Linked DNA regions of Sinorhizobium fredii USDA 257. The protein of the gene in region 2 binds, or shares a complex with, the protein of the main gene of each other region. Links are inferred from orthologs where the notes say so. Each region holds a gene or a part of one and is shown on either strand. Other genes may lie near its edges.

The links.
Region 1: the proteins of secY (region 2) and secA are in contact, whole or in part, in a crystal structure (PDB 3DIN), measured with the Thermotoga maritima proteins. The link is inferred for Sinorhizobium fredii USDA 257 from one-to-one orthologs. Residues at the interface, in WP_004081795.1 of Thermotoga maritima: Glu108, Gly109, Glu110, Glu111, Ala236, Glu237, Arg238, Arg239, Ile240, Thr241, Ile242, Gln243, Tyr244, Ala245, Arg246, Arg247, Val248, Thr249, Gly250, Arg251, Arg252, Val253, Tyr254, Gly256, Ala257, Ser258, Thr259, Tyr260, Leu261, Pro262; in WP_004082002.1 of Thermotoga maritima: Glu261, Ala262, Arg263, Lys300, Ala301, Arg302, Thr303, Ile304, Ile305, Leu323, Tyr324, Asp325, Pro326, Val329, Ser330, Tyr333, Ile336, Lys340, Phe345, Val349, Glu363, Phe364, Tyr374, Ser375, Gly376, Gly377, Glu393, Ile395, Thr482, Ser483.

What each region holds. Positions count from the first base shown.
Region 1 is NC_018000.1:5,224,519-5,231,065, forward strand. The notes cover bases 2,023-5,314. They hold secA (preprotein translocase subunit SecA), read left to right. Parts: upstream 2,023-2,408; coding sequence 2,409-5,114; downstream 5,115-5,314. Other genes in these bases: USDA257_RS24545 (peptidylprolyl isomerase), read right to left, coding at 2,023-2,159. Outside these bases: bifunctional glutamate N-acetyltransferase/amino-acid acetyltransferase ArgJ, read right to left, coding at 1-1,090; more of USDA257_RS24545, read right to left, coding at 1,305-2,022; USDA257_RS24555 (lipopolysaccharide biosynthesis protein), read left to right, coding at 5,354-6,547. UniProt on the Escherichia coli protein: Required for protein export, interacts with the SecYEG preprotein conducting channel.
Region 2 is NC_018000.1:3,576,864-3,582,948, reverse strand. Bases 749-3,578 are described here. They hold secY (preprotein translocase subunit SecY), read right to left. Parts: upstream 2,919-3,578; coding sequence 1,578-2,918; downstream 749-1,577. Other genes in these bases: rplO (50S ribosomal protein L15), read right to left, coding at 3,155-3,578; USDA257_RS16600 (adenylate kinase), read right to left, coding at 1,003-1,581; rpsM (30S ribosomal protein S13), read right to left, coding at 749-770. In the rest of the region: rpsK (30S ribosomal protein S11), read right to left, coding at 1-172; more of rpsM, read right to left, coding at 402-748; more of rplO, read right to left, coding at 3,579-3,628; rpmD (50S ribosomal protein L30), read right to left, coding at 3,642-3,845; rpsE (30S ribosomal protein S5), read right to left, coding at 3,858-4,427; rplR (50S ribosomal protein L18), read right to left, coding at 4,554-4,916; rplF (50S ribosomal protein L6), read right to left, coding at 4,929-5,462; rpsH (30S ribosomal protein S8), read right to left, coding at 5,503-5,901; rpsN (30S ribosomal protein S14), read right to left, coding at 5,914-6,085. UniProt on the Escherichia coli protein: The central subunit of the protein translocation channel SecYEG. Consists of two halves formed by TMs 1-5 and 6-10.

The DNA.
Region 1 (6,547 bases), 1.6 Mb from region 2 along the record:
GATCGCGCTCGCCCTCGACGGCGACGCGCACGTCGCCGAACCAGATCGCCAGCCTGTCGCGCTCGGCCATCTCGCCGGACTTGCCGACGGCCATGACCACCCGGCCCCAGTTCGCGTCCTCGCCGGCAACAGCCGTCTTGACGAGCGGCGAATTGGCTATCGAAAGGGCGATGCGCTTGGCGGCAGCGTCGTTCTCGGCGCCCTCGACGGTCACTTCCACCATCTTGCGCGCGCCTTCGCCGTCGCGCACCACCTGCAGTGCCAGTTCGCGCAGCAAGTCGTTGAGCGCCGGGCGGAAGGATTGAAGCCGCGGATCGCCCGCATCCTCGACCCTCGCCTGACCGTCCATTGCCGCGGCGCCGGTCGCAAATAGCATCAGCGTGTCGGAGGTGGACGTATCGCTGTCGACCGTCACGGAATTGAAGCTCGGGCCGACGCCGGCCGAAAGCAGCGCCTGAAGCGCAGCCGGCGCAATATCGGCGTCGGTCACCACGAAGGAAAGCATGGTCGCCATGTCCGGCGCGATCATGCCCGCACCCTTGGCGATGCCATTGATCGTCACCTTGACGCCGCCGATCTCGGCGCTGCGTGTCGCAACCTTCGGATAGGTGTCGGTGGTCATGATCGCCTTGGCCGCCTCGAACCAGAAGTCCTCTGTGCCCGACACCGCAAGGCCGTCGAGCACGCCGGCGAACTTGGTGGCATCGAGCGGCTCGCCGATCACCCCCGTCGACGCCAGGAAGATCTCGTCTTCGCTGCAGCCGACCGCCCTGGCCGCGGATTGCGCGGTGAGCTCGGTCGCTTCCCTTCCCTTCTTGCCGGTGAAGGCATTGGCATTGCCCGAATTGACGACGACGGCGCGCGCACGGCCGCCGGGAAGGTTCTTGCGGCAGAAGTCGACAGGGGCCGACGGGCATTTCGAGCGGGTGAAGACACCGGCGACCGCCGCAGGCTGGTCGAACACCATCATCAGCACGTCCGTGCGGTTCTTGTACTTGATCCCGGCGGCGGCGGTCGCCATGCGCACACCGCGAAGAGCCGGAATTTCGGTAAAGGTTTTCGGAGCAAGCGGAGAAACGGAACCGGACATGGCGAACCCTGTTTGAAAGTCGTGGATCACGATGTGATCGATCTAGTGATTTAGAGCGGCATGCGGGCGGAAAACCGCTCACACCTTTCCGCATCCCGCTCTAGGTGGTGCGAGAAATGCCCGAACGGCATTCAGCCGCCGGGCATCCCGATCTTTCATCTACAGTGAGCGGGGACGGCGACGCAGGCCTCCACTCCGCTCCGGCGCGGCGAACTTATTGGACTTCGCGCGCCTTACCGGCCTCGTCATAGGCCTTCTTCAGTTCCGGATCGGAAATCTCCACGCCGGTCGCCTTTTTTGCGGTATCCAGCAGCGCAAGGTACTTGTCGCGCATGACGAGCTGGCGAACCTGGGGCTCGACCTGTTCAAGCGCCGGCGGCGCCTGCGGGCGCTTGTCTTCGACCAGGATCACATGGAAGCCGAACTGGGACTTGACCGGCGTCTTGGTATAGGCGCCTTTCTCGAGCGCGAAAGCAGCCGTCTCGAATTCCGGGACCATCCGGCCCTTGGTGAAGTAGCCGAGGTCGCCGCCATCTTCCTTGTTCGGGTCGGTGGACTTGGCCTTGGCGAGTTCGACGAAGCTCTTGCCCGCGTCCAATTCCTTGATGATCGCCTTGGCCTCGTCCTCGGTCTTGACGAGGATGTGGCGCGCCTTCACCTCTTCCTGAGCCGGAATGGCTGCGATTTCCTTATCGTAGCGCGCCTTCACCTCTTCCTTCGTCACCGCATCAACGACGTGCTTCTTGAAGAAGGCGTTGTGAAGTTCACGCTCGGTCAGGAAGGCGACGCGCTGCTTGAACGTCGCGTCGTTCTGCAGACCTTCCTTCTCGGCATCCTTGACGAGCAGCTTGACGTCGATGACGGCGGAAAGGGCCGCGGCGCGCTTCTGCTCCTCCGGCATCCGTTGGAGCTGCGGATCGAGGCTGGTGATCGCGAGGTCCAGCTCCGACTGGCGAATTTCCTGGTCGCCGACCTTCGCGATGACCGGATCGGTCCCTTCGGCGCGGGCAACGCCTGCCGCCATCATCGCGATCAGTGCCGCTGCCGCCAGGGTCTTGTATCTAGACATGATTCTAACCTTTCACCATTGGCCGCCAGCGCGATTGGCTCCGGCCCTTCGAGAGGGCTGCACAACACCACAATATGGCGGTTCTGTAGCCGTCCGGCCGCGCAAGTGCGTTGACATAATCCGACCCCCCTCTTATCTGTCACGCAACCTCGCGTCCAGAACAGTTTCCGGGCGTTTCACGGCGTCAGACGGTTTTTCGAACCGGAACCTGAAACCCCCAGGGCGATAAATAAGGAAAGGACCATTCGGATGGTCAGTCTCGGCGGCCTTGCCCGCAAGTTGTTTGGTTCTGCCAACGATCGCCGCGTCCGCGGCTACCAGGGTCGGGTGGATGCGATCAACGCTCTCGAAGCCGAAATGAAAGCGCTGAGCGACGAAGCGCTTGCTGCAAAGACGGCGGAATTTCGCCGGGAGCTCGGCGAAGGCAAGACCCTCGACGACATCCTCGTGCCGGCCTTCGCGGTCGTGCGGGAGGCGGCGCGCCGCGTCCTCGGCCTGCGCCCCTTCGACGTCCAGCTCATCGGCGGGATGATCCTGCACGAGCGCGCCATCGCCGAGATGAAGACCGGCGAAGGCAAGACGCTCGTCGCGACGCTGCCCGTCTACCTGAACGCCGTGGCCGGCAAGGGCGTGCATGTGGTCACCGTCAACGACTACCTCGCCCAGCGTGACGCCGGCATGATGGGCCGCATCTACGGCTTCCTCGGTTTGACGACCGGCGTCATCATCCACGGGCTGACCGACGAACAGCGCCGCGACGCCTATGCGTGCGACGTCACCTACGCGACCAACAACGAACTCGGCTTCGACTATCTGCGCGACAACATGAAATACGAGCGCGCCCAGATGGTGCAGCGCGGTCACTTCTTCGCGATCGTCGACGAAGTCGACTCGATCCTGGTCGACGAAGCGCGCACGCCGTTGATCATCTCCGGCCCGCTCGACGACCGCTCCGATCTCTACAACACTATCAACGACTTCATTCCGCTGCTGTCGCCGGAAGACTACGAGATCGACGAAAAGCAGCGCTCGGCCAATTTCTCGGAGGACGGCACCGAGAAGCTCGAGAACCTGCTGCGGCAGGCCGGGCTCCTGAAGGGTGAATCGCTCTACGACATCGAGAACGTCGCGATCGTCCACCACGTCAACAACGCGCTGAAAGCCCACAAGCTCTTCCAGCGCGACAAGGACTACATCGTACGCAACGACGAGATCGTCATCATCGACGAGTTCACCGGCCGCATGATGCCGGGGCGCCGCTACTCCGAGGGACAGCATCAGGCGCTCGAGGCCAAGGAAAAGGTGCAGATCCAGCCCGAGAACCAGACGCTCGCCTCGATCACCTTCCAGAACTATTTCCGGATGTACGAGAAGCTGGCCGGGATGACCGGTACGGCAGCGACGGAAGCCGAGGAATTCGGCAATATCTACGGCCTCGAAGTGATCGAAGTCCCGACCAACCTGCCGATCATGCGCCTCGATGAGGACGACGAGGTCTACCGGACCGCGGGCGAGAAATACAAGGCGATCATCGACGAGATCAAGGCGGCTAACGAGCGCGGCCAGCCGATGCTTGTCGGCACCACCTCGATCGAGAAATCCGAGCTGCTCGCCGACATGCTGAAGAAGAGCGGCTTCTCGAAGTTCCAGGTGCTGAACGCCCGCTATCACGAGCAGGAAGCCTTTATCGTCGCCCAGGCCGGCGTGCCGGGCGCCGTCACGATCGCCACCAACATGGCCGGCCGCGGCACCGACATCCAGCTCGGCGGCAACCCGGACATGCGCATCCAGCAGGAGCTGGCCGACGTCGAGCCGGGCCCGGACCGCGAAGCGCGTGAAAAGGCGATCCGCGAAGAAGTGCAGAAGCTCAAGGAGAAGGCGCTCGCCGCCGGCGGCCTCTACGTCCTTGCCACCGAACGGCACGAAAGCCGCCGCATCGACAACCAGCTGCGTGGCCGGTCCGGCCGTCAGGGTGACCCGGGCCGCTCGAAGTTCTACCTGTCGATACAGGACGACCTGATGCGCATCTTCGGCTCCGACCGCATGGACGGCATGCTGCAGAAGCTTGGCCTCAAGGAGGGCGAAGCGATCGTCCATCCCTGGATCAACAAGGCGCTCGAACGCGCCCAGAAGAAGGTCGAGGCCCGCAACTTCGATATCCGCAAGAACCTGCTGAAATATGACGACGTGCTCAACGACCAGCGTAAGGTCATCTTCGAGCAACGCATCGAACTAATGGATGCGGAGAATGTCACCGACACGGTCACCGACATGCGCAACGAAGTGATCGAGGACATCGTCGGCAAGCGCATTCCCGAGCGGGCCTATGCCGAGCAATGGGATGTCGAGGGCCTCAAGGCCGACGTCCAGCAATATCTCAACCTCGATCTCCCGATCACCGAATGGGCCGCCGAGGAAGGCATCGCCGAGGACGACATTCTCGAGCGCGTCACGGCCGCCGCCGACAAGGCTGCCGCCGAGCGCGCGGAACGCTTCGGACCGGAGATCATGCAATATGTCGAACGCTCGGTGGTCCTGCAGACGCTCGACCACCTCTGGCGCGAGCATATCGTCAACCTCGACCATCTCCGTTCCGTCATCGGCTTCCGCGGCTACGCCCAGCGCGATCCGCTGCAGGAATACAAGTCGGAGGCCTTCGAGCTCTTCCAGGCTCTGCTCGTCAATCTCCGCCAGGCGGTCTCGGCCCAGTTGATGCGCGTCGAACTGATGCGCGAGTCGCCGCAGGAGCCGCAGCCGCTGCCGCCGATGCAGGGCCACCACATCGACCCGATTACCGGCGAGGACGATTTCGCGCAGGCGCCGCTTCTCGCCGCCGCGCCGGCAAATCGCAATCCGGCCGAGCCCTCCACCTGGGGCAAAGTGGCGCGCAACGAGCCGTGCCCCTGCGGTTCGGGCAAGAAATACAAGCATTGCCACGGAATCTACGAAGCTTGAGGAATTGCCGCCCCCGGGCGGCATTTTCGCATCCGGCGATCTACAACGTCGTGCGCCGTTTCGGCGGCACGAAGGTCGCTGCGGGCGGCATGTCTTTCCTCGAATCGGCTCCGACCTGAGAGAGCAGACCGCAGGCTGCTGAACCGTTTGTTAACGCTGTTCTGGCAGAAGTGATGCCCTGTATTGCGTAATCTCAGGGTGTCTTCGTGTTGATGGCGGTATGTCAAACGGCCGGACGAATGCTGCCGTCGGCGCTGAGGCACCGCCTGTCACCTTCGCTGCAGCGGCTTCTGCCCACGCTCACCGGCTCCGATTCCCGCAGCCGCGCGCAGCGAATGGCCCTGATCGCCTTTGCGATCCGCATTCTCAGCGCGGCAATAGCCTTTATTTCGCAAATCTTCCTGGCGCGTCTGCTGGGGGAGTTCGAATACGGTATCTTCATCTTCGTCTGGGTGATGGCTGTCCTTTTCGGCAATCTCTGCTGCCTCGGACTGCACGCGGCTGTCATCCGCTTCCTGCCGGAATACAGCACCACCTCCGCGCTTGCGGAAATTCGCGGCCTGACGACGACGGCGCGCATTTTTGCGCTCCTTTCCGCAAGCGCCTTTGCCGCCTTCGGAGCGGCTGGTCTGTGGCTCTTCGGCGCGGCGATCGAAGGCTATTACATCGTCCCGCTCTTTCTCGGCCTCTTCACCCTGCCGATGATTGCCCTCGGCGACGTGATGGACGGTACGGCCCGGGCCCATAGTTGGCCGATTGCGGCAATGAGCCCGACCTATATCATCCGGCCCTTGCTGATCCTCGCCTTCATGGTCCTGGCGACAATCGCCGGCCTGCCGCACGACGCGACGACGGCGATGGCCGCAGCGCTGGCGGCGACCTATGCGACGACGCTCGGGCAGTTCGCCGCGATGGTCTGGCGGCTCGACCGGCACTACGTTCGAGGGCCGATGAAAATCGAACTTGGCCGCTGGCTGCGGGTCTCCATTCCGATATTCCTCGTCGACGGTTTCGGCTTCCTGCTGACCAATTCGGACGTCGTGATCGTCGGCCTGTATGTGAAGCCCGACGAGGTGGCGATCTATTTTGCCGCGGCGAAGACGATGGCGCTTGTCCATTTCGTCATGTTCGCGGTCAGGGCGGCTGCCGGCCCGCGCTTTGCCGCGGCCATGGCCGCGCGCGACCGGCACCAATTGGCGGAGATCGCCATCGAGAGCGCCCGCTGGTCGTTCTGGCCGTCGCTGGCGATCGGCTGCGCAGTCGTGCTGTCGGGCCCGCTGCTGCTGTCGCTGTTCGGTCCGGCCTTCCCGGCCGGCGCACCCTTGATGGCGATCCTGCTCGCCGGCATCCTCGCCAAGGCCTTTGTCGGCCCTGCCGAGACCCTGCTGACGATGGCCGGGCGGCAAAAGCTCTGCGTCATCCTCTATGCGGCC
Region 2 (6,085 bases):
ACTTGCGCGAACCCTTGAAGCCCTTCGCACCGGCGGACGACCAGGCAATTGCATTGCCCTGCGCGTCGGTGATGGTGATCATCGTGTTGTTGAACGACGAATTGACGTGCGCGACGCCAGACGTGATGTTCTTGCGCTCGCGACGGCGAACGCGGGTGGCTTCCTTGGCCATAGGATCCCTTTCTTAGATCTCTGCACCGCCGTAATTCCAGCGGCTCCACCGGGAAAAGGATTGGTCGTCCCCTGCCCTGCATCTTAGATTTTCACGAAGCCGTTACGCCGGCCCCGCTATTATTTGCTGAACCGCGAGCGGTCCTGCACAGGTCGGGCACTCGCCCTTCCCAAACTGCAAAAAGGAGGCCGGCGCGGACGCCAGCCTCCCGCTTTCCCTATTCGGGAAATTACTTCTTCTTGCCGGCAATCGCCTTTGCCGGACCCTTGCGGGTGCGGGCATTGGTGTGCGTACGCTGGCCGCGCACCGGCAGACCGCGACGATGACGCAGACCACGGTAGCAACCGAGGTCCATCAGGCGCTTGATATTCATCGACGTTTCGCGACGCAGGTCACCCTCGACCTGATAGTCGCGGTCGATCGTCTCACGGATCTGAAGGACTTCGGCGTCCGTCAGCTGGTGCACGCGACGGTCAGTCGGAATACCGACCTTCGCGACGATTTCCTGAGCAAATTTCGTGCCGATCCCGTGAATGTAGGTCAGCGCGATGACGACGCGCTTTGCCGTCGGGATGTTGACGCCAGCGATACGTGCCACGTCTATTCTCCTTGCGTTCCAGTTGCCATCCGGCAATAGGTGCTTCGTTACGCGACTTTGAAGAGCCGCACGTTGATTGAGGTTCGAGACATGTCAAAAACGACCGCACCCGGACTTCTTTCTTTTGAAGACCGCGCCGATCGCTTCTCATGTCGCGAGTTGACGCTGTCTTTGGAGGAATCACCCGGAAAAGTCAACTCCCCGGCGCTTCCATTTTGGCAAAGACGAAAGCCTATGCCAGAATCTTGTCGATCTCGGCGGTGACCGCTTCCACATCCGCCATCCCGTCGACGGTCTTCAACTGACCGGTGCGGGCATAGTGCTCCGAAAGCGGCGCAGTCTTTTCCCTGTACTCCGTCAAGCGTCGCTTGAAGGCCTCGGGATTGTCGTCGGAGCGAACCGTGCCGCCGGAGGCGACGGTCTCCGCTACGCGATTCTCCATGCGCCGGACAAGGGCCACCTCGTCGACCTTCAACTCGATGACCGCATCCAGCTTCAAACCCTTGGCCTGGAGCATGCGATCGAGCGCGATCGCCTGCGGCACCGTGCGCGGATAGCCGTCGAGAATGAAGCCTTTCGCGCAATCCGGCACGTCGATGCGGTCGGAGACGATTTCATTGACGATCTCATCGGAAACCAGCTGGCCGGCATCCATCACCGCTTTGGCGCGCTTGCCGACCTCGGTCGCCTGGGCAACGGCGGCCCGGAGCATGTCCCCTGTGGAAAGCTGCGGGATGCCGTATTTCTCCGTCAGAAGCTTGGCCTGCGTACCCTTGCCAGCGCCCGGCGGCCCCAAAAAAATAAGTCTCATCGTCCCCTCTTTCCTCCGCGCAGCTTCGACTTCTTGATCAGCCCCTCATACTGCTGGGCAATGAGGTGACCCTGGATCTGTGCTACCGTATCAAGGGTGACGCTGACAACAATCAAAAGCGACGTACCACCAAGGTAGAACGGCACGCCGGTCTGCGAAATGAGGATTTCAGGCAAGATGCAGACGAAGATTAGGTAAATCGCACCGATAACAGTGATGCGTGTCAGCACGTAGTCGATATACTCGGCCGTGCGCTCGCCCGGGCGAATCCCCGGAATGAAGCCGCCATGCTTCTTCAGATTGTCGGCCGTATCCTTCGGATTGAAGACAATCGCCGTGTAGAAGAAGGCGAAGAAGGCGATCATCCCGCCATAAAACAGCATATACAGCGGCTGGCCATGGGCGAGAGCCCCGACGATGGTGGTCGCCCAGCCCGGCAGCGTCGCAGCATTGGCGAAACCGGCAAGCGTCGCGGGCAGCAAGAGCAGCGACGAAGCGAAGATCGCCGGGATCACACCGGACGTGTTGAGCTTCAGCGGCAGGTGCGACGTATCGCCCTGGAACATGCGGTTGCCGACCTGGCGCTTCGGATACTGGATCAGCAGGCGGCGCTGGGCGCGCTCGACGAAGACGATCAGGGCGATGACCGCAACCACCATCACGATGATGGCAAGGATGAGCGGCGTCGACAGAGCGCCGGTGCGGCCGAGTTCCAACGTACCTGCCAGCGCACCCGGCAGAGCCGCGACGATGCCGGCGAAAATGATCAGCGAGATACCGTTGCCGATGCCGCGCGAGGTGATCTGCTCGCCAAGCCACATCAGGAACATCGTACCGCCGAGCAGCGAAATGACGGTGGAAATACGGAAGAACCAACCCGGATCGTTGACGAGACCGCTGCCGCTTTCAAGGCCGACCGCGATGCCGTAGGCCTGCAGTGCCCCCAGAAGAACCGTGCCGTAGCGGGTATACTGGTTGATCACCTTGCGGCCCTGCTCGCCTTCCTTCTTCAGCTGCTCGAGCGCCGGGACGACCGAGGTCATCAGCTGCACGATGATCGAGGCAGAGATATAGGGCATGATGCCGAGCGCGAAGATCGCCATGCGCTCAACCGCACCGCCCGAAAACATGTTGAAGAGGCCGAGAATGCCGCCGCTCTGCCCCTGGAAGGCTTGCGCAAACGCTTCCGGATTGAGGCCGGGCAGCGGGATATAGGTGCCAAGACGGTAAACCAGAAGCGCACCGAGGGTGAACCAGAGCCTTTTCTTCAGATCTTCCGCTTTGGCGAAAGTCGAGAAATTCAGGTTCGAGGCGAGCTGTTCCGCTGCAGAAGCCATGCAATTCTCCGCGTACCAAGTCTCGGAATCAGCGGGAAAACCCGGTCAGTTCCGGAATGAGAAAGTCTTCATCGTTGAAAACCGGGCGCGAGACGATTGTCGCTGCAATCGGATGCCTCACCGTGGTTTCCGTTGTGTCCCGTCGCGGCAAGTGATTCGCCGCCCTCGGACGTGAGGCTCACATATGGGAGCAAAACCGCCCGGCGTGAAGCACCCCGGGCGGTTCATCAGTCATATTATTCGGCAGCGGCGGCTGCGAGCAGCTTTATCGAGCCGCCGGCCTTTTCGATCTTCTCGACGGCCGGCTTGGAAGCACCCGCCACTTCGAGCGAAACCTTGGCCTTCAGCTCGCCGTCGGCGAGGATGCGGACGCCGTCCTTCTCGCGACGGATGACGCCGGCAGCCTTGAGGGCGGCCGCATCAATGGTCTTCGAAGCATCAAGCTTCTTGGCGTCGACGGCAGTCTGGATGCGGCCGAGGGAGACGACAACGAACTCCGAAGCGAAGATGTTGTTGAAGCCACGCTTCGGCAGACGGCGGTAGATGGGCATCTGGCCGCCTTCGAAGCCGTTGATCGCGACGCCCGAACGAGCCTTCTGGCCCTTCACGCCGCGACCGCCGGTCTTGCCGGAGCCGGAGCCGATACCACGGCCGAGACGCTTGCGGTTCTTCGTCGCGCCTTCGTTGTCCTTGATTTCATTCAGTTTCATATCTCGATCCCCCTCACTTCTCGTCGACGACGCGAACGAGGTGCTGGACGGCCCGGATCATGCCGCGGACGGCCGGAGTGTCTTCCAGCGTGCGAACCCGGTGCATCTTGTTAAGGCCCAGACCGACAAGCGTCTGACGCTGCACGGTCGGACGGCGGATGGGGCTACCAATCTGCTCGACGGTAACCGTCTTCTTGGCAACTTCTTTCTTAGCCATCTGTCAGCTCCCTTATTCTTCGGAAGCAGCGCCGGCGGCAACGCGACGGGACTGGAGCGTGGCGTACTTCATGCCGCGCTGTGCCGCGATGTCCTTCGGGTGCATCTGGTTCTTGAGCGCGTCGAAGGTTGCGCGAACCATGTTGTAGGGGTTCGACGAACCGGTCGACTTGGCGACGACGTCGTGCACACCGAGCGTTTCAAAGACGGCGCGCATCGGACCGCCGGCGATGATACCGGTACCGGCCTTGGCCGAGCGCAGCAGCACCTTGCCGGCGCCGTGACGGCCATTGACGTCGTGATGCAGCGTGCGACCGCCGCGCAGCGGCACGAAGATCAGGTCGCGCTTGGCGGCTTCCGTTGCCTTGCGGATGGCTTCAGGCACTTCGCGAGCCTTGCCATGGCCGAAGCCAACGCGGCCCTTCTGGTCGCCGACGACGACGAGAGCGGCGAAACCGAAACGACGACCGCCCTTCACCACCTTGGCGACGCGGTTGATTGCGACGAGCTTATCGACAAATTCGCTGTCGCGCTCTTCGCGGTTCTGGCGATCTTCGCGAGAACCTCTTCTTTCTTGTGCCATTGTCCTCTTCCTTTTTCTTTTCCGGGTGCAATCGGCAGATTGACGAAAGTCGCCTCGTACAAGCCGAAGCGACCGAGGGAATGCGAGGCGGCATTCGCCCGGACATCTCTGCCCGGGCGGTGAACCTTAGAAGTTCAGGCCGCCTTCGCGGGCCGCCTCGGCCAGCGCCTTGACGCGGCCGTGGTAGATGAAGGCGCCGCGATCGAAGACGACGTCCTTGACGCCTGCCTTGGAAGCGCGCTCGGCGAGGAGCTTGCCGACGGCAGCGGCTGCTGCCGTGTCGGCGCCGGTCTTCAGCGCAGTCTTGAGATCCGCCTCGAGGGTCGAGGCAGCGGCGATCGTCTTGCCGGCAACGTCATCGATGATCTGCGCATAGATGTTCTTCGACGAGCGATGAACCGACAGGCGCGGGCGGCCATTGGCGACCGCCTTGATTTGACGGCGCACGCGGCTGGCGCGACGCACAAGAGTATCTTTCCTGCTAGCCATTTCGCGTGATCCTTACTTCTTCTTGCCTTCTTTGCGGACAATCCGCTCTCCGGCATACTTGACGCCCTTGCCCTTGTAGGGCTCGGGGCCGCGGTATTCGCGGATTTCCGCGGCAACCTGGCCGACCTGCTGTTTGTTGATGCCCGAAACGACGATTTCCGTCGGCTTCGGCACAGCGATCGTGATGCCTTCCGGCGTCTGGTAGACGACGTCATGGCTGAAACCGAGCGCCAGCTGCAGGTTCTTGCCCTGCATGGAAGCGCGGTAGCCGACGCCGTTGATCTCGAGCTTGCGCTCGTAGCCGTCCTTGACGCCCTTGAAGATGTTCTCGACCATGGTGCGGGACATGCCCCACTTGGCGCGAGCATCCTTGGTTTCATTGAGCGGCTGAACGACAACCGCATTGTTTTCGAGCTTCACCGAAACTTCGTCATTTGCGACGAAGAACAGTTCGCCCTTCGGACCCTTCGCCGTTACCTTCTGGCCATCAACGCTTGCCGTGACGCCTGCCGGAACCTGAACGGGTTTCTTACCGATACGAGACATTTTTATACCTGTCTGTTCGCCATGGAGATCCTGCCCGGTCTTAGAAGACCGAGCAAAGAAGCTCGCCACCAACATTCTGTTCGCGTGCCTGGTGATCGGCCATCACGCCCTTCGGGGTCGAAAGGATGGTGATGCCGAGGCCGTTCGCGACCTGCGGAATGGACTTGACCGAGACATAGACCCGGCGGCCCGGCTTGGAGACGCGCGAGATCTCACGGATCACGGAAGCGCCTTCGTAGTATTTCAGTTCGATGTTCAGCTCGGCCTTGCCGTTGCCGAATTCGACTTCAGAATATCCGCGGATATAGCCTTCGGCCTGAAGGACATCCAGAACGCGTGCGCGCAGCTTGGAAGCCGGCGTCGAAACGCTGGACTTGCGGCGAGCAGCACCGTTGCGGATACGGGTGAGCATATCGCCCAAAGGATCAGTCATTGCCATGTACCCGTCTCCTTACCAGCTCGACTTGACGATGCCCGGCACCTTGCCGAGATTGCCCAGTTCGCGAAGCGCGATACGCGACATGCGAAGCTTGCGATAGTAGGCGCGCGGACGGCCGGTGACTTCGCAACGGTTGCGGATACGAGTCTTGGACCCATCCCGCGGCAGTTCTGCCAGCTTGAGA